2 regions of the Solibacillus sp. NPDC093137 genome follow, and region 2 is predicted to be linked to the other one. Evidence: riboswitches for the same ligand, from Rfam matches in the RefSeq annotation. Region 2 holds a riboswitch; the other holds the start of a gene.
The links. Region 2 has a riboswitch for FMN ahead of ribE (riboflavin synthase). Riboswitches for the same ligand answer to the same signal wherever they lie in the genome.

Region 1: it holds a riboswitch for FMN, as region 2 does, so the genes downstream of both, ACQKN3_RS08120 (ECF transporter S component) here and ribE (riboflavin synthase) in region 2, are expected to answer to the same signal.

Annotation. Positions count from the first base shown of each region.
Region 1 is NZ_JBNNVH010000001.1:1,577,273-1,588,305, reverse strand. Features, by position in the region: gene ACQKN3_RS08150 (cytochrome c biogenesis protein ResB) at 1-1,200, shown strand, start outside; gene ccsB (c-type cytochrome biogenesis protein CcsB) at 1,197-2,381, shown strand; gene ACQKN3_RS08140 (response regulator transcription factor) at 2,571-3,287, shown strand; gene ACQKN3_RS08135 (ATP-binding protein) at 3,280-5,055, shown strand; gene ACQKN3_RS08130 (RNA polymerase sigma factor SigX) at 5,218-5,751, shown strand; gene ACQKN3_RS08125 (hypothetical protein) at 5,748-6,965, shown strand; FMN riboswitch at 7,070-7,243, shown strand; gene ACQKN3_RS08120 (ECF transporter S component) at 7,486-8,061, shown strand; gene brnQ (branched-chain amino acid transport system II carrier protein) at 8,239-9,591, shown strand; gene ACQKN3_RS08110 (YitT family protein) at 9,642-10,499, opposite strand; gene ACQKN3_RS08105 (DUF6612 family protein) at 10,637-11,033, opposite strand, start outside.
Region 2 is NZ_JBNNVH010000001.1:835,234-846,266, forward strand. Features, by position in the region: gene metE (5-methyltetrahydropteroyltriglutamate--homocysteine S-methyltransferase) at 1-1,771, shown strand, start outside; gene ACQKN3_RS04350 (hypothetical protein) at 1,788-1,967, shown strand; gene ACQKN3_RS04355 (transcription initiation factor TFIIIB) at 2,345-2,548, opposite strand; gene ACQKN3_RS04360 (hypothetical protein) at 2,594-2,842, opposite strand; gene ACQKN3_RS04365 (RNA polymerase sigma factor) at 2,826-3,341, opposite strand; gene ACQKN3_RS04370 (group-specific protein) at 3,349-3,729, opposite strand; gene ACQKN3_RS04375 (VC0807 family protein) at 3,836-4,519, opposite strand; FMN riboswitch at 4,842-4,978, shown strand; FMN riboswitch at 5,077-5,211, shown strand; gene ribE (riboflavin synthase) at 5,332-5,967, shown strand; partial or broken gene ribB (3,4-dihydroxy-2-butanone-4-phosphate synthase) at 5,983-6,591, shown strand; gene ribH (6,7-dimethyl-8-ribityllumazine synthase) at 6,610-7,074, shown strand; gene ACQKN3_RS04395 (DUF2812 domain-containing protein) at 7,314-8,510, shown strand; gene ACQKN3_RS04400 (LysE family translocator) at 8,839-9,471, shown strand; gene ACQKN3_RS04405 (TspO/MBR family protein) at 9,583-10,308, shown strand; gene ACQKN3_RS04410 (copper resistance D family protein) at 10,370-11,033, opposite strand, start outside.

The sequences.
Region 1 (11,033 bases), 740 kb from region 2:
TTAAAAAATCAACGAGTGAAACGACATACAAACTTTATGAAGCGTCAGCGAATTATCGGTGAAGGGAAACCAAGTGAAACGCCTGAACAAACGCTCCAGCTCGTTGAACAATCTTTAAAAAATTTAAAATACAATGTGCGTCGTGAAAATGATTCCATTTTAGCGGAACGCGGGCGTTTTTCCCGCTATGGTGCTTACGTAAACCATGTTGGATTAATTGTCTTTCTGATTGGGGTCATGCTCCATCTAGTACCGGGCATGTACGTGGATGAATCGATGTGGCTTCGTGAAGGCGAGACACGTGCTGTACCAGGTATGGACGGGTACTTTCTGAAGAATGACAAATTTATTCTTGAAACTTACGACAATGTTCCCCAGGGCGAGCAGATCAAACAAGGGGTCAATGTAGTCGCGAAAAACTTCCAGACAGACGTGACATTGTATAAACAGAAAGAAAACAGTGTGCCGGGACAGGCGGAAAACCTGGAAGAAGTAACGAAATACGGAATTCAGGTAAACCATCCGCTGAAGCATGAGGGTTATGCATTTTATCAGATGGATTTCCGTTTAAATGAGATTAAAACAATGGTGTTTGATTTAACGAATAAGGAATCGGAAGAATCGCTTGGTCAAATTAGCATTGATTTAACGAACCCGCAGGAAGTGTATACGCTCGAAAATGGCGCACAAGTCGAATTAATGGGTTATTATCCGGACTTTTCAGGTTTTAAAGAAGGCGTACCGCAAACTGTGTCCCAAACACCGAATAATCCGGCATTTATTTTTAAAATGATTACTCCTGAAACACCTGAAGGAGAAACAAGCTTTGTTGCGATTCAGCAAACACTTGAGCCTGAAGGTGACAATATTTATAAAATGAAGTTTTCAAATGTGGAAACACGCCATATGTCTGGTTTAACGATCCGTTATGATCGGACAATCCCTATTCTAATCGTAGGGGGTATTATCTTTATGATTGGTGTTGCAATCGGTTCCTATTGGAATCATCGCCGTATATGGATTGAACAGTTGGCGGATGGAACAATACGTCTGGCGGCACATACCAATAAAAACTGGTTTAGTATGAAAAAAGATTTAGATGCATTAACGAAGCATGCTCATTTACCGCAATACGTAGATCAACAGGAAATAGAAAACAATGAACATGTTGAAACAGAAAAGGATGGTAAAACCTTATGAGTTTAATCGATTTAAGCGGTTATTTACTGTATGCTGCATTCATTTCTTACTTAGTTGGTACATTTTTATTTGCAGGCGCAATTAAAGTGAAAAATGACACGGCAGCAACACGGGCGGATAAATACGGTAAAATTGCCCTTGTTGTTACAATTATCGGTTTTGTTGCACAGTTAGGTTATTTCATTACGCGTTGGGCGTATACAGGACATGCACCGGTTAGTAATATGTTTGAATTTACTACAGCATTCGGTATGTTCATAGTACTATCGTTTATCGTCATTTACATTACGTATAAAGTTGCGGCATTAGGTGTTGTTGCTTTACCAATTGCATTATTGATAATTGCCTTTGCCTCTATGTTCCCGACAGAGGTAAGTCCTTTAGTACCTTCACTGCAAAGTCATTGGCTGACGATACATGTTACGACTGCAGCACTAGGGCAATCGATTTTTGGGATTAGTGCGGTAGCCGGACTTATTTACTTGCTCAGAAATGTGAATATGGACGAGCGCTCAAAAGAAAGCTTTTGGCTGGAAACAGTCATGTTCTGCTGTGTACTAGTCGTAGGATTTGTTGCAGCAACGGTTACATTCAACGCCATGGGTTATGAAGCAAAGTATGAATACGTTGATACATTGGATCAAGTCAATACATCTACGTATTTGATGCCGGCTGTTTTCGGTATGAATGAATATGTGGAACTGTCTGAAGACCGTATGACACCATTATTTGAGTTGCCTGCATTGATTGATGCACGAAAGCTAACAACTGTTTTCTGGTCTGTTCTATTCGGTACAATCATTTATATCTTGATTCGACTGATCTTTAGAAGAAAGATAGCGAAAATGTTCCAGCCATTAGTGAAACGGGTGAACTCGACGCTGATGGACGAAATCGCCTACCGTTCAATCTTAATTGCTTTTCCGATTTTTACATTAGGCGCGCTTATTTTTGCGATGATTTGGGCACAGGAAGCATGGGGCCGATTTTGGGGCTGGGATCCAAAAGAAGTATGGGCACTTATTACATGGCTGTTTTATGCAGCATTTTTACACCTTCGCCTCTCAAAAGGTTGGGAAGGAAGAAAGAGTGCATGGCTTACGGTAATCGGTTTCCTTATTATTTTATTCAATTTAGTCGTAGTTAATCTAGTTATCGCTGGATTGCACTCTTATGCATAATGTGACAACAATTTGCTTTTTACACTATTTTTAAAGCAATTTTGATAGTTTCCAATTCTATGCAAAATAAATAATAAACTGTCATAAAGTTAGAAAAGTTCAATCAGAATGATTGGGCTTTTCTTTTCAATCGTTCGCTAAAAAGGTACAATAGAGAAGAGAAATAGAGTTTTGAAAGGGGCAACACCAGTGTCTGAAAATATTTCTGTGTTAATTGTGGACGACGAGGATCGAATTCGTCGTTTGTTAAAAATGTATTTAGAGCGTGAGGGCTATACAGTAGAAGAAGCGGAAAATGGAGAACAAGCACTTTCGATGGCACTTGAAAAAGATTATCATTGTATTTTGTTGGATATTATGATGCCTGAAAAAGATGGTTTGGAAGTTTGTGCTGAACTGCGCGAAAAGAAAACAACGCCTATTATATTGTTGACGGCAAAAGGTGAAGAAGCAAACCGTGTACAAGGTTTTGAACTTGGTGCGGATGATTATATTGTGAAACCATTTAGTCCGCGAGAAGTCGTATTACGTGTAAAAGCAATATTACGACGCTCAGCAGTATTTTCACCTGTTTCAAATGCTTCATCTTCTAAAGATTTAGTTGTGTTCCCGCATTTAACAATCGACCATGATGCACATCGTGTGACAGCAGATGGAACGGAAGTAAATTTAACACCGAAAGAATATGAATTATTATACTTTTTGGCGAAGTCACCCGATAAAGTATTCGACCGTGAGCAATTATTAAAAGAAGTATGGCATTATGATTTCTTTGGTGACCTGCGCACAGTTGATACACATGTAAAGCGCCTGCGTGAAAAGCTGAACCGTGTCTCTGAAAATGCAGCAAAAATGATTGTTACGGTTTGGGGAGTAGGCTATAAATTCGAGGTCGTAAATGATTAGAATAGCAACAAGTATTGTCGGGAAGCTATGGGTAACCATTTTGCTTCTCGTTTCATTTGTCCTGTTTATTTTTACAATTTTCATGTTGGAGTTTCTTGAAAACTATCATAACGAACAGTCCGAGATTTCATTAAGGCAAACAGCCGCAGCCATTGCGAGTATTATCGATGAAGAAGAGATCGATGATAAGCAGTTTGCAATCATCTCGGAGTTATTGACGGAAACGACAAACGTACTTATCGCCAAAAGTTCAGATGAAATATTGTATGCAAGACAAGAAGGCATTAATAAAGAAGAAATTCAGCAAAAAATTATAAGCAGCAAAGCATTTGAAGAAGTATATGCATCAGCAGAGCCAATAGTAAAGGAACTGACGCTACCTTCGAATCGAGAAGAAGCGAACAGCTCCAATTATATTGTATTAGGCTTCCCGCTTAAAAGTGTTGAAGATCTACATGGGGCCGTCTTTATTTACAAAAACCCCGATGCTTTACACCAGACTAGTAATGAAACGACGAAAATTGTTGTGTTAGCTGCGGCTATTGCATTTATATTGACGACAATTTTTGCATTTTTCCTTTCTTCTAAGATAACGCTTCCATTGCGTAAAATGAGAGAGCATGCATTTGAATTGGCAAAGGGGCGTTTCGATTCAAAAATTGAAACGAAGCAAAATGATGAAATTGGTCAGCTTGCCGTCGCCTTTAACCAGATGGGCCGTCAATTGAAGCATCATTTGGAAGTGATCAACCAGGAAAAAGAACAATTATCGAGCATTTTAACATCGATGACCGATTCTGTTATTACATTTAATCGCGATAAGACGATTTTAGTGAGCAATCCTCCTGCAGAGCGACTACTGCAAAAATGGTTCGTCGAAAAAGGATTGGATAGCTCAAAGCCGATACCGGATGAACTTTATCAAATGCTTGACCATGTGTTGAATTTCGAGGATCAGCTGGACGAAGAGTTTGAAATGGGTAAATCCTATTACAGTATAACGATTAGTCCTTTGTACAGCAGAGACTCCATTCGTGGTGCAGTCGCTGTTATACGCGATAAAACCGAGGAAACGAAACTGGAAAAACTGAAATCGGATTTCATTGCCAATGTTTCACATGAGCTCCGGACACCAATCGCGATGCTACAAGGCTATTCGGAGGCAATTATTGATGGGGTTGTGACAACAGAGGAAGAACGTATTGATATGATCCGGGTAATTTACGATGAATCACAGCGTATGAGTCGTCTCGTAACAGATTTACTTGACTTGGCGCGGATGGAATCAGGACATATGAGTCTGTATAAGGAAGACGTGCCATTAGTAGCGGTTATTGAACGGATGACACATAAGTTTGACCAAACAGCGAAAGAAAAGCATGTGCAACTGCAGATTGAAACTGACTTTTCGGATGAAACGCTTATTTCGATTGATGAGGACCGTATCGAACAAGTATTAACGAACTTGATCGACAATGCGATTCGCCATACACCAGCCGATGGATCGGTAACTGTTTCTATGGCAAATGAGCAAAACTATGCAAAAATTCAAATTAGGGATACAGGGCAGGGCATTCCGCAAGATGATTTGCCATATGTATTCGAACGGTTCTACAAAGCAGATAAAGCACGTACTCGTTCGAAAGGCGGAACGGGCTTAGGCTTGGCCATTACGAAAAACATTGTGGAAGCACATAACGGCAGAATCTCTGTTGATAGTGTGGAAAAGCAAGGAACAACCTTTACATTTTACTTGCCATTATCTTAAAAAAGTGGGGTAATGGAATTATGAGTATAAAAAAGTTTATCATTTTGAATCGTTCAAAGTGATAAACTTTTCTTTTTAATAGACTAATTCGTTCGTAAAAGGATGATTACTGTAACTTTTCTGTTTCGAAAACGACAAATTACGTGAATGGAGGTGGGATGGGTGCAGCAATCCATTTTCCATCGATTATACGATACGTATCATCAGGATGTTTTTAATTTCTTATTTTACTTAGTGAAAAATCGTACCGCAGCTGAGGATCTTGCCCACGAAGTATACGTTCGTGTATTAAAATCATACGAGCGATTCGAAGGGAAAAGCTCGGAAAAAACTTGGCTGTTCTCTATAGCAAAAAATGTGGCGATTGACTATTTCAGAAAAAAACAAGTTCGAGATAAACATGCATTTACAGCTTTTGATTGGGAGACAGAGCAACTCGTAAGCCCAATCCCTTCACCTGAACAATTCACCGAATTAAATGACCAGCTCCATCAATTACTGGTTGCATTGGAGGAATGTTCAGGTGATCAGAAAATGGTGATTATTATGCGGTATATTCAGGAACTTTCAATTCAGGAAACAGCGGAGATATTAGGATGGACGACAGGAAAAGTTAAAACGACACAGCACCGTGCTTTAAAGAATCTGCGGCTGCTATTGGAAGCGCAAGAAGGAAGGGAGGCGAATCCATTATGAAAAAGGAGCATTGGGATGAAAAAGAGATTGAAATTTTTCTGAAAAAAGCACCGAAAGTAACTGATCATCGTTCAAAAGATGAGGTATTTAATCGTTTAATGGATGAAGGAGCATTTAATGAAGATCCGCCTCACATAGAGCAAAACAATCAAAAAGGTATACGTTGGGCGCCATTATTCGTCTCGATTGCATCAATATTTATTATTGTTTTAATCAGCGCGCAATTTATAGGTAATAATGAATCGGTTACTATGCAGAATGAAACATTCGATCTTGCCACTCCGGAATCGGAAGAAAGTATGACAATGAGTGCGAAGGAAGATGCATCTACACAACGCTCCATGATTAATAGTTTTTCGACGGAAGCTCAACCGGAGCAAACATTAGTTTATGAAAGCGAGCTAGAGGAAAACACATTATTTGCAATTGGTCTTGCAGGGGATGATGCAGAAAGTGTACCTGTAAGCATATTGATTCCAAATGAGATTGTTGCCGAAAAAACGGGTACAGAAAATCCGACGAAGCTGGAACTTTATAACACGTTCAGTCCGTTGCTTGACGAACAGTCGTTAGGCTTTAATGAATACCATCCTTACAAGGGCGAATTGCGTGAGGAAGGGAACAGGCTTGTTCATATGTTGCCGGAAGATCACCAATATGATGCGGGAACTGCTTCCTTATCAAATTATCTCGGTTCCCTTGTCGACACTTTCAGAGATGAATATATGGAAGTAGAAATACAAAATACGGCCGGAAAACCAATTTACTTTGACCATATTGGCGACGTAAAAGAGCCGTTTTTATTAAATGATGAGAACGCTCAATATAATTATTTTATGTATCAGATGCGGAATGGAGCGGTATATTTAAGTCCCAATTTCCGAATGAGCTTTAAAGATGTGCAAGAAGCAATCAAAAATATGACGGTGGAAGCGAATGATATATACAGAACGGTTATATTGCCGGGTGTATATTTAAAAGTTGAAGACGCTAAGTCGATCGTAACAATTACATTTGAAGAACCTTTAAACTTGGACAATTATGAACCAGCTCAAGGAATGCGAATGATTGAAGGATTAATAATGACAGCAGCAAGTTTTGATAAACAGGTAAAATTTGAAAATATCGTACAGGAACAATGGGGCGGTTATGACTTCACAAAACCGGTAGATAAGCCGATCGCGGCGAACCGTATTCATTATGAATTTCAATAATTCAAATAATTTTACTAGGAATTGTAAGCAATGGGCTTTACAATTCCTTTTTTTTATATATAATAATAGTTATAGCAAGGTAATTGCTACATAATTTCATATTGATTCATCTTCGGGGCAGGGTGTAACTCCCGACCGGCGGTAATAAAAGTTATAACTTCTGACCATTTACTTGGAGGAATTTATGTCGAACTTTTCGAGCCCGCGAGCCACTTTTGTGTGCAGGATTTGGTGCAATTCCAAAGCCGACAGTATAGTCTGGATGGGAGAAGGTGAAGGTACGGTCGTCATTTTTTGAAAATGCCGTGCTTTGCAGTACTTATTTCTAATTCCTTATTTGTAAACGGAATATTTTTCGTATACAAAAAACAGGAATTGCTGCAAATGCACAGATAGACCCTTTATTTAAGTGTGCCTATTTCTCCCTTATGCTCTAGTTTAGCATAAGGGTTTTTTCATGGAATGATTTGATACGTCCTTTCTTCTTGCGAGATGGAATCAGCAAAGAGGAGAGATTTATATGCAAAAAAGAAGTTTAAAGTTACGATCATTCGTAACAATCGCAATGCTGAGTGGGGTTTCATTTGTGCTAATGTTGTTAAACTTCCCACTACCATGGTTCCCGGTGTTTTTACAAATTGATTTCAGTGATGTGCCAGCATTGATTGCGGCAATTACGATGGGACCTGTTGCAGGTATCCTAGTTGAACTTGTTAAAAATGTGCTTGACTGGATTTACACAGGGGCTCCTGAAGGAATTCCGGTAGGTCATATGGCTAACTTCGCTACAGGTGTATTATTCATTTTACCAGCTTACTATATTTATAAAAAATTCCCTTCTGCAAAAGGGTTAATGACAGGCTTAGTTGTTTCTACAGTTGTAATGTCACTTGGAATGGCGGCATTAAACTACGTGGCGTTCTTACCGCTGTACACGTACTTACTAGGCTTCGAATATAATATGTACGAAACAATCGTGTTAGGTATTTTACCGTTTAATATTGTTAAAGGAATTATGATGTTTGTGGTCGTGACGATGCTTTACCGTTCAATGCGTGTATGGATTGAAAATCAGCGCAGACAATATTTAGCTTAATTAAATAATAAATTATGGAGCGATGTCATAAAAGTGTTAACTTTATGACATCGCTCCTTTTATATTTACTCTTACTATTGTCATTCTGTTATAGGGCTGATATGATATTGTACATTGTTAAGAAAATTAGGACGTTTCATTAAAACACCATGAAATGACATCTTGGGAGAGAATATGATGGACAAGAAAATACCATTTTCAACCTATGCAGTAATCGGAACGATGCTGTTTGGGATGTTTTTTGGAGCAGGAAATTTAATATTTCCGATTCAAATGGGGCAATTGGCAGGGACAAACTATTGGTTTGCGCTAATTGGCTTTTTAGTTACGGCAATTGGTTTGCCGTTTTTAGGAATTCTGGCAATCGGATTGTCGGGAAGTAATGGATTGCGCGATTTGGCAAGTAAAGTACATCCGATGTTTGGATTGTTTTTTGCATTGGCTTTATACTTAACGATTGGGCCATTTTTTGCAATTCCGCGTACAGCAACAGTACCGTTTGTTGTTGGATTTGAACCGTTTATCGATCCTTCACAGGCGACATTGTGGCTTGCGGTATTCAGTTTTATTTTCTTCGCGATCGTTTTTTATTTTTCACTAAATCCGGCGAAGATCATGGACATTATAGGGAAGTACTTAACACCGGCATTTTTAGTATTTTTATTTGTGCTAATCGGTATTAGTCTGTTTTCTCCAATGGGGAAATTCGTTGAGCCTGCTGGAACTTATATTAACGAGGCGTTTATGACAGGTTTTAAAGAAGGCTATAATACGATGGATGCACTTGCTTCGCTTGCGTTTGGTATTGTTGTCATCCATGCGATAAAGCGAACAGGGATTACAGATAAGAAAGAAATTGCAAAAGCGACTTGGAAATCAGGTATTTTCGCAATGGCATTAATGATGCTGATTTACGGTCTGATTGCTTACATGGGAGCATCGAGTATAACGGCGATTGGTACATTTGACAATGGCGGTCAAATTTTTGCTGCGGTTGCCGATCATTATTTCGGCTCATACGGAGCAATTTTGTTGGCGATTATTATTGTACTTGCATGTTTAAAAACGAGTATTGGGCTCATTACTTCATGCAGTGAGTTTTTCCATGAAGTGTTTCCGAAAATCAGCTATAAAACATTTGTAGTCCTATTATGTGTTGTTTCATTTATCATTGCAAACTTTGGATTAACAAATATTATTACATATGCAATTCCAGTGTTGATGTTCCTTTACCCTCTGGCAATAGTGTTAATAATACTGGCGCTTCTAGGACCGCTATTTCACTACAAAAGGACTGTATTTGCAGGGTCAATTTTACTCGTATTCTTTATTAGTATAATTGATGGGTACAATGCGTTAATCGGAAGTGTGCCGGCATTTGAAGTGAGTGTGCTGTCTTCTATTTCAGCTTTTTACGCAGATTACCTACCGCTCTATTCCATTGGTTTAGGGTGGATTGTTCCGGCGTTAGTAGGAGCGGTTATCGGATTATGTATTCCGAATCGCACGAATGAAATCAATACGGATTAAAAAATGGTTGTGTAAAAGGAAAATTTCCTTTTACACAACCATTTTCTGTTTTAGTGGATATTTTGCTTTTTAAAGCTTCCACCTTTAACTTCGACTACTTCGTATACTGTCACAAAGGCATTCGGATCGATTTCTCGAATAATACCCTTTATCTTACTTTCTTCCATCCGGTTGATTACACACGTAATTTCTTGAAATTCCTGATGGGAGTATGCACCGTATACTGTGCTGAAAGTCGCGCTTCTTCCTAAACGATCTCGAATTGTTTCGACCATTTTAAGCGGCTCTTTTGTAATGATTTTATATGTTTTAGAGCCGCTAAGTCCTTCTTCAACAATCAAGATAACTTTTGATGCGATATAATAAGCAATTGCCGATAACAAAGCACCTTTAAAGCCGAATACAAACGATACAATGATGAAAACGAAAAAGTTTAAAAACAAAATGAGATCACTTGTACCGAAAGGCAATTTTCTCGATAGTAACACTGCAAGCATGTCTATCCCATCAAGAGCGCCACCATTACGAAGCGCTAACCCCATACCAATACCTAAAATAATTCCCCCTACAACTGTAATAAGCAATGCATCGCCAGTAATAATAGTTGGAACATGGTGCATAAGCGAAGTACCAATTGCTAATGATGTGATACCGATAACGGAGTTGATTGCGAAGGTTTTTCCAATCTGTTTATATCCTAAGTAAATAAACGGAATGTTTAGTATGGCGATCAGCAGGCCTAATGATACTGGTGTTAGCTGAGAGATGACAATACTAATCCCCGTGATTCCACCATCCGATACGTTATTTGGTATTAATACTGCTTCTAATCCGTAAGCAGCGATTAAACCGCCAATAATAACGATGATTTTTTGTCCGATTGACTTTGCTATGTGTTGCTTTGACATAAAATTCCCCCTCAATATACGGTAACAATTATACATGAATAATAGCGATATTACTTTTCATTGCCCCATTTTTTCAAAAAAAAGCTATCGGGAAAAACAATGCTTTTTCCTGACAGCTTTTATGGGAATTTTGGGAATTATTTATTTCCTATTTCTGATTCAATTAAATCCTCCAAAGATTTTGCGTTTTCCAGAGCTTCGGCAGGGATTGTTATTGTTGGTACTGTATTAAAATCTGAATATTTCATAGTTGATTTACTTTTTATATTCATTACAACACCTTCCAGGTTCATGCCGAATCCGAAGTCCATTACCATTTCTTCTATATCAAATGTTTCCTTATTAATTTTGATTTCATAAGAAAAATTATCGTATTTTAAATTTTTCATATCGGCCAGTACTTCCTCGTCCAAACCTAAGTTCATGGCAGACATTTGTTCTTGTATAAGAGCGGTAAAGTTATCTCCAGTACCTTTCAAATTTAATGTATAATACCCATCCGTTTCTTTGATATTGAAATCGGTTGCAAATTTC
Region 2 (11,033 bases):
TGTTGGCCAAGAACAAAAACAACACTATATTCAGCAGCTGGTGATTGTGTATAAAGAGTTGCTTCAGTCGTTAGAAGCAAGTGGTGCAACGACAATCCAGCTTGAAGAACCAAGCCTTACAAAAGACCTTACTTCCGAAGATATTGCATTAGTTCAGCATTTCTATCATCAAGTATTAAAAGGACTTACAGTTGAAACGATCTGCACATCTTATTTTGAAGCGTTATCCGACTATGAAACAATGATTAATTTGCCAGTCGATGGCTTTGGACTGGACTTTGTTCATGGAAAAATTGAAAATATAGCATCGTTAAAAAAATTTACTTTCCCAAAAGATAAAGTTCTATATGCAGGAATTATTAATGGACGTGACATATGGAGAGCCGAATTGCAGAAGCAGTTGGCACTAGTAGCGGAAATTCGTTCCTACGTACCATATTCACCTATCCATCTACAAACATCGTGCAGCCTCCAGCATGTGCCTGTTACAACAGCAGGAGAAAAAGGGGTTGTACCTGAGCTGCAAAACGTCTTAGCATTCGCCGATGAAAAAATAAAGGAACTGCAAATGATTAAAGGAAAAATACTTCAGTTGGAAGGTCCTTATCAACATGCAATTTTAGAAAGTCAAAAAGCAATCCGCACATTGGCGCAGCATAAATCAAGACGGAAACAAGCTGTACATGACAAGGTGAACGCACTAACACAGGAAGCTTTTAAACGAGCAGATAACTACAACAAGCGCAGTAAACTGCAGCGTGCCTTTTTACAGTTGCCGGATTACCCGACAACAACAATCGGGAGTTTCCCGCAATCGGCTGAAGTTAAGAAAAATCGCAGTTTGTGGCGTAAAGGGGAAATTACAACAGCGGAGTACGAAGCATTTAATGCAAACGAAACAGCACGATGGATTGCGATTCAGGAGCAGCTTGGTCTTGATGTTTTTGTTCATGGAGAATTTGAACGTACAGATATGGTCGAATTTTTTGGTGAAAAATTGGATGGCTTTGCGTTTACGAATAATGGCTGGGTTGTTTCTTATGGTTCACGTTGTGTTAAACCGCCTATTATTTACGGAGATGTTGAATGGACGGAACCGATGACGGTAAGGGAAGTAAGTGCCGCACAATCACTTACGGATAAGCCGGTCAAAGGGATGCTGACAGGACCCGTTACAATATTGAACTGGTCATTTGTGCGAAATGATTTGAACCGCTCGGAAGTTGCTTATCAAATCGCCCTGGCATTAAGGGAAGAAGTATATGCGCTTGAAAAAGCAGGAATCAATATTATTCAAGTTGATGAGCCTGCATTAAAAGAAGGGCTGCCGATCCGTAAAAATCAACATCGGGCTTATATCGAATCTAGTGTAAATGCATTTAAATTAGCGACAAGCGGTGTGCGGAATACGACCCAGATTCATACACATATGTGTTATTGTGAATTTAATGACTTTATTGATGTAATTGAATCATTGGACGCGGATGTGATTTCGATTGAGACATCACGAAGCCATGGAGAACTGGTAAAAATACTAAAAGAGACACCGTACAGACTGGGCATCGGTTTAGGTGTATATGACATTCATAGCCCCCGTATACCAACAGTGGAAGAAATGGCCGTTATTATCGGAGAAAGTAAAGAAGTGATCGAAAAAGAACAATTTTGGATCAATCCCGATTGTGGACTGAAAACTCGCACGGAGCAAGAGACGATTGCATCATTGAAAAATATGGTGGCCGCAAAAGAGCGACTAAAACTGTTGAATTAATGAAGGGGCGGATACTATGAGTCAAATGAAAAGAAATTACAACCCCGTGTTTTTGACGGCTGTAATGAATGGCTTTACAGAAAGTAATACAAAAAGCCTTAAAGAGTTACGTGATGAGTTGATGACGTCATACCCAGCGGATGAAAAGGAAATTCAAAAAGCATATTATTTTGTAAAAGCGGAATTAGTAGGTTGAAGTGATCTTTAGAAACAGGTAGAAAATACAATGAGGCCGGGACAGAAGTAGAAATTTCATAAACTAAGGAGAAAAACCTTATTAAGAAACGGATATTTTATAAAATTGATTGGAATGGAGGGCGAGTGTTCGTGCTGACGGTATCACCTTTCGCAACAAGCACAGCTTCCTGCGGGAATAGCGAAATTTATTTTGCGACGAAAGCGAAGCGTCAGGAGCACTGACGCCTGAGACTTTCGTGTAAGGCCACGCCCGAGGAAAGCGCCCCGGAATGGAAATCAATTTTTACGCTCAGCAAAAAAATGCAATTTTTCTCTAAGAGAAAAATTGCATTTTTGGATTATGTCCCACCCTCTATTTGTAATCCCGATATCGAATTAAAATGTTCCTTTAAATTTCTCAGGCTTTACGACATAGCCTTCAATAATAAAACCGCATTGTGTACAAATAATATATTCGATATTGGAACCTAAGCTCATTTTATTGACAGGTGACATAACACTGTACCCGCTATGTTTGCCTTTCCCTAATTCAGAGCAGCCGCATTTTGGACATTCTTTTACGGTTGTCGTATTCTTCATTTCTATCACCCTTTCATAGTTAGGTAGCCAGCAAAGGAATTACCATTAGTTCATTAGGAATCCCTGTAAAATTGCTAAAAACAAACCAAGGGAAACGGGGAAAATTTTAAAAAACAGATAGCCCTTTGATTGAATTGTCCATTTTTCAAATGGATCTTTCGTCGGAGAACCAAGATAGCGAATAAACTTTTGAAATGGTGACTGCTTTTTTGCAAGTTTTGTCACAGGTATGTCGATTTTATAGGAATCAAGCAAACCGGATAGCTCTTTTTCCTTTTTAAATTCCTCGTTCATGTTGGAAATCCTCCTTTAATTCAGCCTTTAAAGCTTTAATAGCGTGATGAAGCCGTGATTTTACCGTACCGATCGGAACATCCAATATTAAGGCAATTTCTTCTTGCGGCAAATCTTCATAGTAAGCAAGCAAAATTACAGCCCGCTGTTTATCCGGCAAGTTGGAAATCGCTTGTTGAATGACGAGTGTGTCTTCGGTTTGCAGCGTTTTTTTCTGAATAGGGATGAGAAAAGGCAGGAGTGTCTGCCATCGTTTGCGCCTTTTCAGCTTATTGATCATAAGGCGGTAGGCAATCTGAAACAAGAAGGACTTTACCGTACCACGTTGCTGTTCATACTGAAATTTTTTTGATTGCAGCACTTCAAAGCTGTCGTGAACAATATCGACACTCAATTGCTCATCTTTTGTATAACGGTACAAAAAACAGAACAGCGGCTCATGCAACTGGTCGTACAGTTGTGCCAACGCTTCCGAATCGCCAATTTGAAACGCGATCATCAACTGCTCATTGTTCGCTATCATAAACGTCACCGAAACGTGCTTTAATACTTTTTAGTGTAGCCGATATGCGCATGACCAAATACACAACCATTACAATGACCCATGCCTGTGCCTGGTTCGTAAAAAACTGAACATAAGGGTTTTCAATTGTTTCACCGGATGAAAGTAAAATGTTCAAAACTTGCACACAGATAATCGTATAAACCGCTAAAATCAGAGTAATCGTGTCAAATATATTCCAGCGTAAATAAACGGTTGTTTTCGCATAATTAATTTTTTTACCTTCCCTGATAATATGTTTTCTAAAAAACGGAATCAAAATCGTAAATAATACAACCATTTCAACTGCACTCACAATTAACGAAATTTTAAAACCAATCCCCATATCGATTTCTCCTTACTTAGTTAAATTTTATAACAAGCTGCAACTTTTGATGCATTCACTGACTATACAAACAGGAGAGGAAAAAGGTTCAAAAATTTTTTAATATTTATTCTGCGACAATTTCCGGTTCCTGCCGCTTTTGCAGATTATTTTCATGTAATCGGTTCATATAGTTTTGTACAACAACATTAATGTAAAAGAACATCCCCATTAAAATTCCGGAAAACACCCAACTCGCTACCCGTTTATAAATAAGCATGTCACCATAACTGTCAATTCCATATTTACGAAGCAGGAAGACCGTAATTCCTGCCATAACCAGTCCTCGAATAATGAAGACAACCTGGATCAGCTGAAACCATCGGAAGATCCCTTTTTGAAAGAATAATGCTTTACTTTCCTTTCGTGCATGTCCTTGCAAATAAGCAAAATCAACTGCAATATACAGGGAAAAAGGCTGTTTTACGATGAATAAAATTACATAGAGCAACGTATAAAAAAGACCTAAATAAACGTTATTCCAAATCATCTGCTCCGCTGAACCCGACAGTAAATCGACCGCTGTACCTATAAGCATTGAGCCTAAAATAAACAGGCCTGTCACATTGAATTGCCGGTCTTTAGCAAAGCGGTAAACCGTATAAATTATCCCGGGAACAGTGGACAGCAGCATTGCGGCATAGTCACCAAAAGGCTCTCGCCCAAACTTCCAGATTACATAAGGTAATGCTGCATAAAACAGTAGCTCTAGAAAGATAAGATATTTATTCGACTGTGAATTATTCGCCATAAAAGCCTCCATTACCGTTAAAAAAGTATTTGTTTTTTTATATTACTAAAGATTATCCGACACTATATTTTATGAAATAGTTATACGAAAAAAAGCAACCAAGTAAACGAAAGACACTTAAAAAAAGCTTGCAATAACTCCTTTCTAATTTATGTAATATTATGTATATTCTTCTACGTATTATCTTTAGTAAAGTTTCAAAATTTTTATAATTTAACAGAGGGGATAGAGGTAAAAGGATTGATGGAACAAAAAGTAAGTAGGTGCTAAAATACTATTAGCTTTTTAAATTATTTATGTTACAATAACTTTCAAATAAAATAATTTCCTTCGGGGTCGGGTGAAATTCCCAATCGACGGTGATGAGTTTATCTCTAAGCCCGTGAGCCACTTTATGTGTGCAGGATTTTGGTGCAAATCCAAAGCCGACAGTTATAGTCTGGATGGGAGAAGGAATGGCAACGCATTTTAAAAATTTGATTTTAAATGTGCTTTTTTGCTATACACTTTTCCTGTCGCACCTTGTGACGGGTTTTTTTATTTTATTTGAAAAAAATAATTTCCTTCGGGGTCGGGTGAAATTCCCAATCGACGGTGATGAGTTTATCTCTAAGCCCGTGAGCCACTTATGTGTGCAGGATTTGGTGCAAGTCCAAAGCCGACAGTTACAGTCTGGATGGGAGAAGGAAGCAATGTCAGCAGTTTTTTGAAAATTTACTTCAAGAAGCTTATTTGATGATGCTCAATTTTCCTCTCATCGAACTCCGAATTCAATCGGGGTTCTTTTTTAATCTTAAAAAGAGGTGAGCAGGATGTTTACAGGAATCATTGAAGAACTTGGAACGGTTGAAACAGTCAGCCAATCCACACAAGCGATGGAACTAGCCATTCGCGCAAGCACAATTCTAGAGGATGTTCAACTCGGGGACAGCATTGCCGTTAACGGTGTCTGTCTGACAGTGAAACAATTTTCGCCGACCGTATTTTTGGCAGATGTCATGCCGGAAACCGTCAAAGCAACAAGCCTACAGCAATTAACTGCTGGGATGCCTGTCAATCTAGAACGGGCAATGTCGGCAAATGGTCGATTCGGTGGACATATCGTATCGGGCCATGTTGATGGAATTGCAACAATACAACGGAAAAGACCTGTTGCCAATGCAGTTTATATTGATTTGGCAATGGAAAAGCATTTGGTTGCTGAATGTATTAAGAAAGGCTCAATTACAGTGGACGGCACGAGTTTAACAATTTTTGATGTGACGGACACATTCATTACCATTTCCTTAATCCCTCATACGTATGAACAGACTGTATTAGGCTTTAAAAAGCCGGGAGATGTTGTGAACATTGAAACAGATCTAATCGGAAAATATGTAAAAAAACATTTACAAAATCAAACGGAAAGTACAATTACAATGGACTTTTTGCAACGTACAGGATTTTAAAGGAGTGGTGACAAAATGAATACAATTGAAGAAGCAATTCAGGCATTGAAAAACGGCGAGATTATTATTGTGTCAGATGACGAGAACCGTGAAAATGAAGGGGATTTTCTTGTGTTAGGAGAATTCGCTACACCGGAAAATATTAATTTCATGGCGCTTTATGGAAGAGGGTTAATTTGTACACCAGTTTCATCTGCAATTGCAGAAAAGCTTTCCCTTCATCCAATGGTGCAAAGCAATACCGATACATATCAAACAGCTTTTACGATTAGTATCGATCATATCCATTCAACGACAGGTATAAGTGCATTTGAGCGTTCTAAAACGATGTTAGCATTACTGGATCCTGCAACAAAACCGGAGCATTTTCATCGTCCCGGCCATGTTTTCCCGCTCATTGCTAAACAGGGAGGCGTGTTGGAACGTCGCGGGCATACGGAAGCAGGTGTTGATCTGGCGAAACTATGCGGTTCGAATGAAGTTGCGGTCATCTGTGAAATTATGAACGAAGATGGTTCAATGGCCCGCATGCCACAGCTCGAAAAGATTGCACAAAAACATAACCTGAAATTTATTACAATCGAAGACTTAGTTCAATATATAAAATTAACTACCGTATTGGTATAAAAAGGAGCAATTAAAATGGGAAAAACATTTGAAGCACAATTAGTCGGAACAGATCTAAAAATCGGAATTGTCGTAGGGCGCTTTAATGAATTTATTAATGATAAATTATTAAGCGGTGCAATTGACGGCTTAAAACGTCATGGTGTTGATGAAGCAAACGTTGATACAGCATGGGTTCCAGGTGCTTTCGAAGTACCGTTTGTTGCAAAAAAAATGGCTGAAACAAATAATTATGATGCAGTAATCGGTTTAGGTACGGTCATTCGCGGATCAACTACACATTACGATTATGTATGTAACGAGGCGGCAAAAGGAATTGCCAAAGCAGGGTTGGACACAGGCGTACCGGTAATTTTCGGCATTGTCACAACTGAAAATATCGAACAGGCAATCGAACGTGCTGGTACAAAAGCAGGCAATAAAGGCTACGACAGCGCAATGTCTGCAATTGAAATGGCGAACTTGAATAAAATGTTTTAATAAAGATTAGTGCACGCCACTCAAAATGCAGCTCAGAAAATATTGCTGCTTGCGGAAAGTTAGTTCTAAGCGGTGTAATAGGCAATCCTGCATTGGTAGGGTTGCCTTTTTACTGTGAACATTTTCAATATTCTTTATTGCGTCAGAGAGTGCTGAAATAGTTTGCTGATTCTAATTATTTATTTACAAACATTCCCTTCTATTTTATTGTTAGGTCAGACATATGAGGAGGGAGAGCGATGGCAGAAATAGTACGCAGAATAAGACCCGGGCAGTATTGGCGTATTAAGGAACATGAAAGCTGGTTTTCGGATATGTCCGAGCAAGGGCTGCATTTTTATGAGATTGGCACACATTTTGCGAAGTTTAAAAAAGGGGATCGCAAACGAATGGATTACCGGCTGGAACTGGCGAAAAGCAAATATATATCGAGTGAAAAAATCCGGTTATTTGAAGAAAGCGGCTGGGATTATATTGCAAGTGACCGCAATTTTCACGTATTTGCGGCACCGGTTGATCGTAAAGCTAGTGAACCTCCGATAGATCGGGAAGAGCAAATAACTGTGGCAAATGCTCTTTTCAAGAAGACATTGATAAGTTTCATCTTTATATTATTCGCTTTGGCAGCTCTTTTTTGGCTTATAGGCAGCCTTTGGTTTACAGACGATACACCAATATTAACATTAATTGAAGGCAATTTGTTTGGCACGATGTTTCTTTATTTATTAAACATATTTTACTTATTCTCAATGGGAATGGGGCTACTAGGTATTGCACGCATACAACGCGATTTGAAAGAGGGGAGTTCTGATGGTCGGCCAAGACCATGGGAGAATTTTTATCGTAATAACATAATAACTTATGTAATGACTTTGGCTATATCATTAATTGCCGTTTGCATTCCATTTTACCAGTTGTTGCATTTAGGTACGGTTACATTACCAAAAGAAGATACAACACTGCCGTTTGTCAGGCTTGCAGCAATCGAAAATGCTTCACATCTTGAACGTGATGTTTTTATAATTGATGGAGAAGATTGGAGAAACAGTTACTGGGAAAACTGGAGTATAGTTGCTCCTGTGCAATATAAAATGAAGGAAAATTTTATTGAAAAGAAAGGGCAATGGTCTGACCCGAACAACAGTTACAACCCTGGTATCTCGGCTGAAATTTACCGGTTAAGCTTTCACTCCCTTGTTGCACCATTGGTTGATGACTTAATCACTGAGCATACGTTTGATGATGAAGCAGAATTATTTACGGAAAGAGAGCATGACGGATTTGATCAATTACTTATGCGCCAAAGTGACCAAAACAAAGAATTCATCTTCGTAAAAGAACAGGTGGTCATGTATATAGACTACTCGGGGAAAGTTGAGGCGGATGTCATTATCGGGAATGCTGCCGAGAAAATTAGGTTGTTAACGGAGAACTGATTGCTGATCCAGATTTTCTAATAAAATTATAAATCATCTAATATCGATTTGACATTTTCTAATAAGTTATCGGTTTTCTAATATATTTAGCAATTGTTCTAATATCGTACTTAGATGTTTAAATAAAGATTCTGAAAATGCTAATAAACAGATGAAGTTTTCTAATAAACATAAAACTCTTCTAATAAAACAAGTCACTGATTACAAAATTTAACGGGATACATAAAATTAACGATACAAAAGCAATCCATTAAACTATAAATTCCCCTAGCTTCATTCAGATGAACATGTTACCATATTTAAAAATTCAGAAAATGAAGGTGAGTAAATGGAGAATGTTGTGTTCTTTATCATTGCGTGTGTTCTTCTGATTGTATTGCCGGGTCCTGATACAGCGATCGTTACGAAAAATACAATCGTTAACGGACAAAAGGGCGGATTTCAAACAATGGTCGGCTCTTGCGCAGGATTAACGGTCCATACAATTGCAGCGGTGGCAGGGCTATCGGCGATTATCGTAAAATCTGCCGTGGCATTTACAGTGTTGAAATACGTAGGAGCAGCCTATTTATGCTATTTGGGTATAAAAACATTGATGAGCATGCGTGCTAAAAAAGCTGACTCAGAGGAATTGACGGACATTCCGGAAATTGAAGCTAAAGGCAATTCGTATTTTAAGCAGGGACTCATTACGAATATCACCAACCCTAAAGTAGCAGTATTTTTCCTTACGTTTTTACCGCAATTCCTATCTAAAGGCGCAGAACCGTTTTGGCCATTTTTGACGATGGGAATCATCTATATTGTTTTAACATTTATTTGGTTTGCGCTCTATGTTTTTTTATTAAACAAAATCCGCAATTTCATGAAAAAACCTGCTACACAATCGGTAATCGAAACGTTGACTGGAGCTGTTCTTATCGGTTTTGGGATCAAACTTGCCTTTGAAAAGCAGACTTAAAAATAACTTTGCATAAATCACATTACCTTTACAATCAATAGCCCATTTACCGCTTATTCTTTTTTAAAGAAGGGTATAGTTCCCTAATTCTAGAAAAAAGGATGATGAAAAATGGGCTTGTATATTACAATGTGGATAGCCATGATTGCTGTAATCGTAGTAAATGCGCTATCCAATACACTGCCTTTAAACGGGCAAACGGCATCAGAAATTACGAATCGATTAGAAGTGTTATTTACACCAGCAGGCTACGTATTTTCTATTTGGTCGTTAATTTATGTACTGCTTGTCATATGGCTGATTACGATATACCGCAAAGTGAAAGACAATCGTTTTAAAGGAAAAGTAGGTATTTTATTTATCATCAGCTGTATATTTAATATTGCTTGGCTGTTCAGCTGGCATTATGAACAATTTATACTATCCATTATTGTAATGTTCTTTTTGTTATTTACACTCATTGCGATTTACCTGCAGTATAAAAACACGGAAAAAGGTATTTCAGAACGCTTTCCGTTTTCATTTTACTTAGCGTGGATATCCGTAGCGACAATCGCTAATGTAAGCTATGTCTTAAAACATCATGGAGTCGATTTGGGGATATCAGAGGTGATCGGATCACTCGTACTTGTCGGGGTTGCGGTCATTCTCGGTTATTTGGCGGTTGCTGTTTCAAAAGATATTTTCTTTACTCTTGTTATCGTTTGGGCACTCATCGGTATTGCTGTAAAAACAGATGAGCCAACAATGCAGAACGGTACAATAGTGTTAACAGTAATATTAATCATCGCGGCGCTTGTTCGCTATATGCGTATGAAGACAAAAAGGCTCGCCTAATGAATAAGGGTTGTAGTATTAGTCGGAAATGACTTTTACTACAACCCTTTATTTTTTGACGTTATTTAAAGAACACAATCGACATAAAGCCCATGTAAAAACATAATGCCAGCGCAAAAGTCATGGCAGCCGATACAACAACCGGCAGCTGTTTAATATAACTTACGATGACAAGAGCGATGAACAGTGCAGTCAACAGGAAAAATCCTAACCCGATACCCGTCATTTGTAAATACCCGCGCATGCCAGCTTCAATCGAGCTACGGTAGAACATTTCAAAAAACGGAGAAATTTCCTGAACATAAAAACTCGGGGGCTGTTGTTCACTATAGAGCGCTGTAATGAATAATATCATTACGAGCAAAACTGTTTCGATTCGTACCCACGTACGCGGTTCAAATAATGGCTTGTCCATCTTCAGTTTAATGAGCAGACTGTTTGCCAAAATAATAACAGTCAAAGGTACGAGCAGAACATGCTTAATGAATAAAAACTGTCCATAATTGCTCGACCAGCTTGTCACATAGCCCGGCACGATTGTGTCAGTCATAAGGACACCTGTTAATGCAACTGCCGTAAAAGCTACGAGTGCCACGGGGGAGAACCACTTCAGAAAGGCATCCCAGTTTTGCGCATCTTTTGAGAAAAAGCTCATCAGAACTAAGATGCCGAGCCATACACTGACAGCTAGAAGGTGAACAAAATCCAATGCCGATCCGACAATG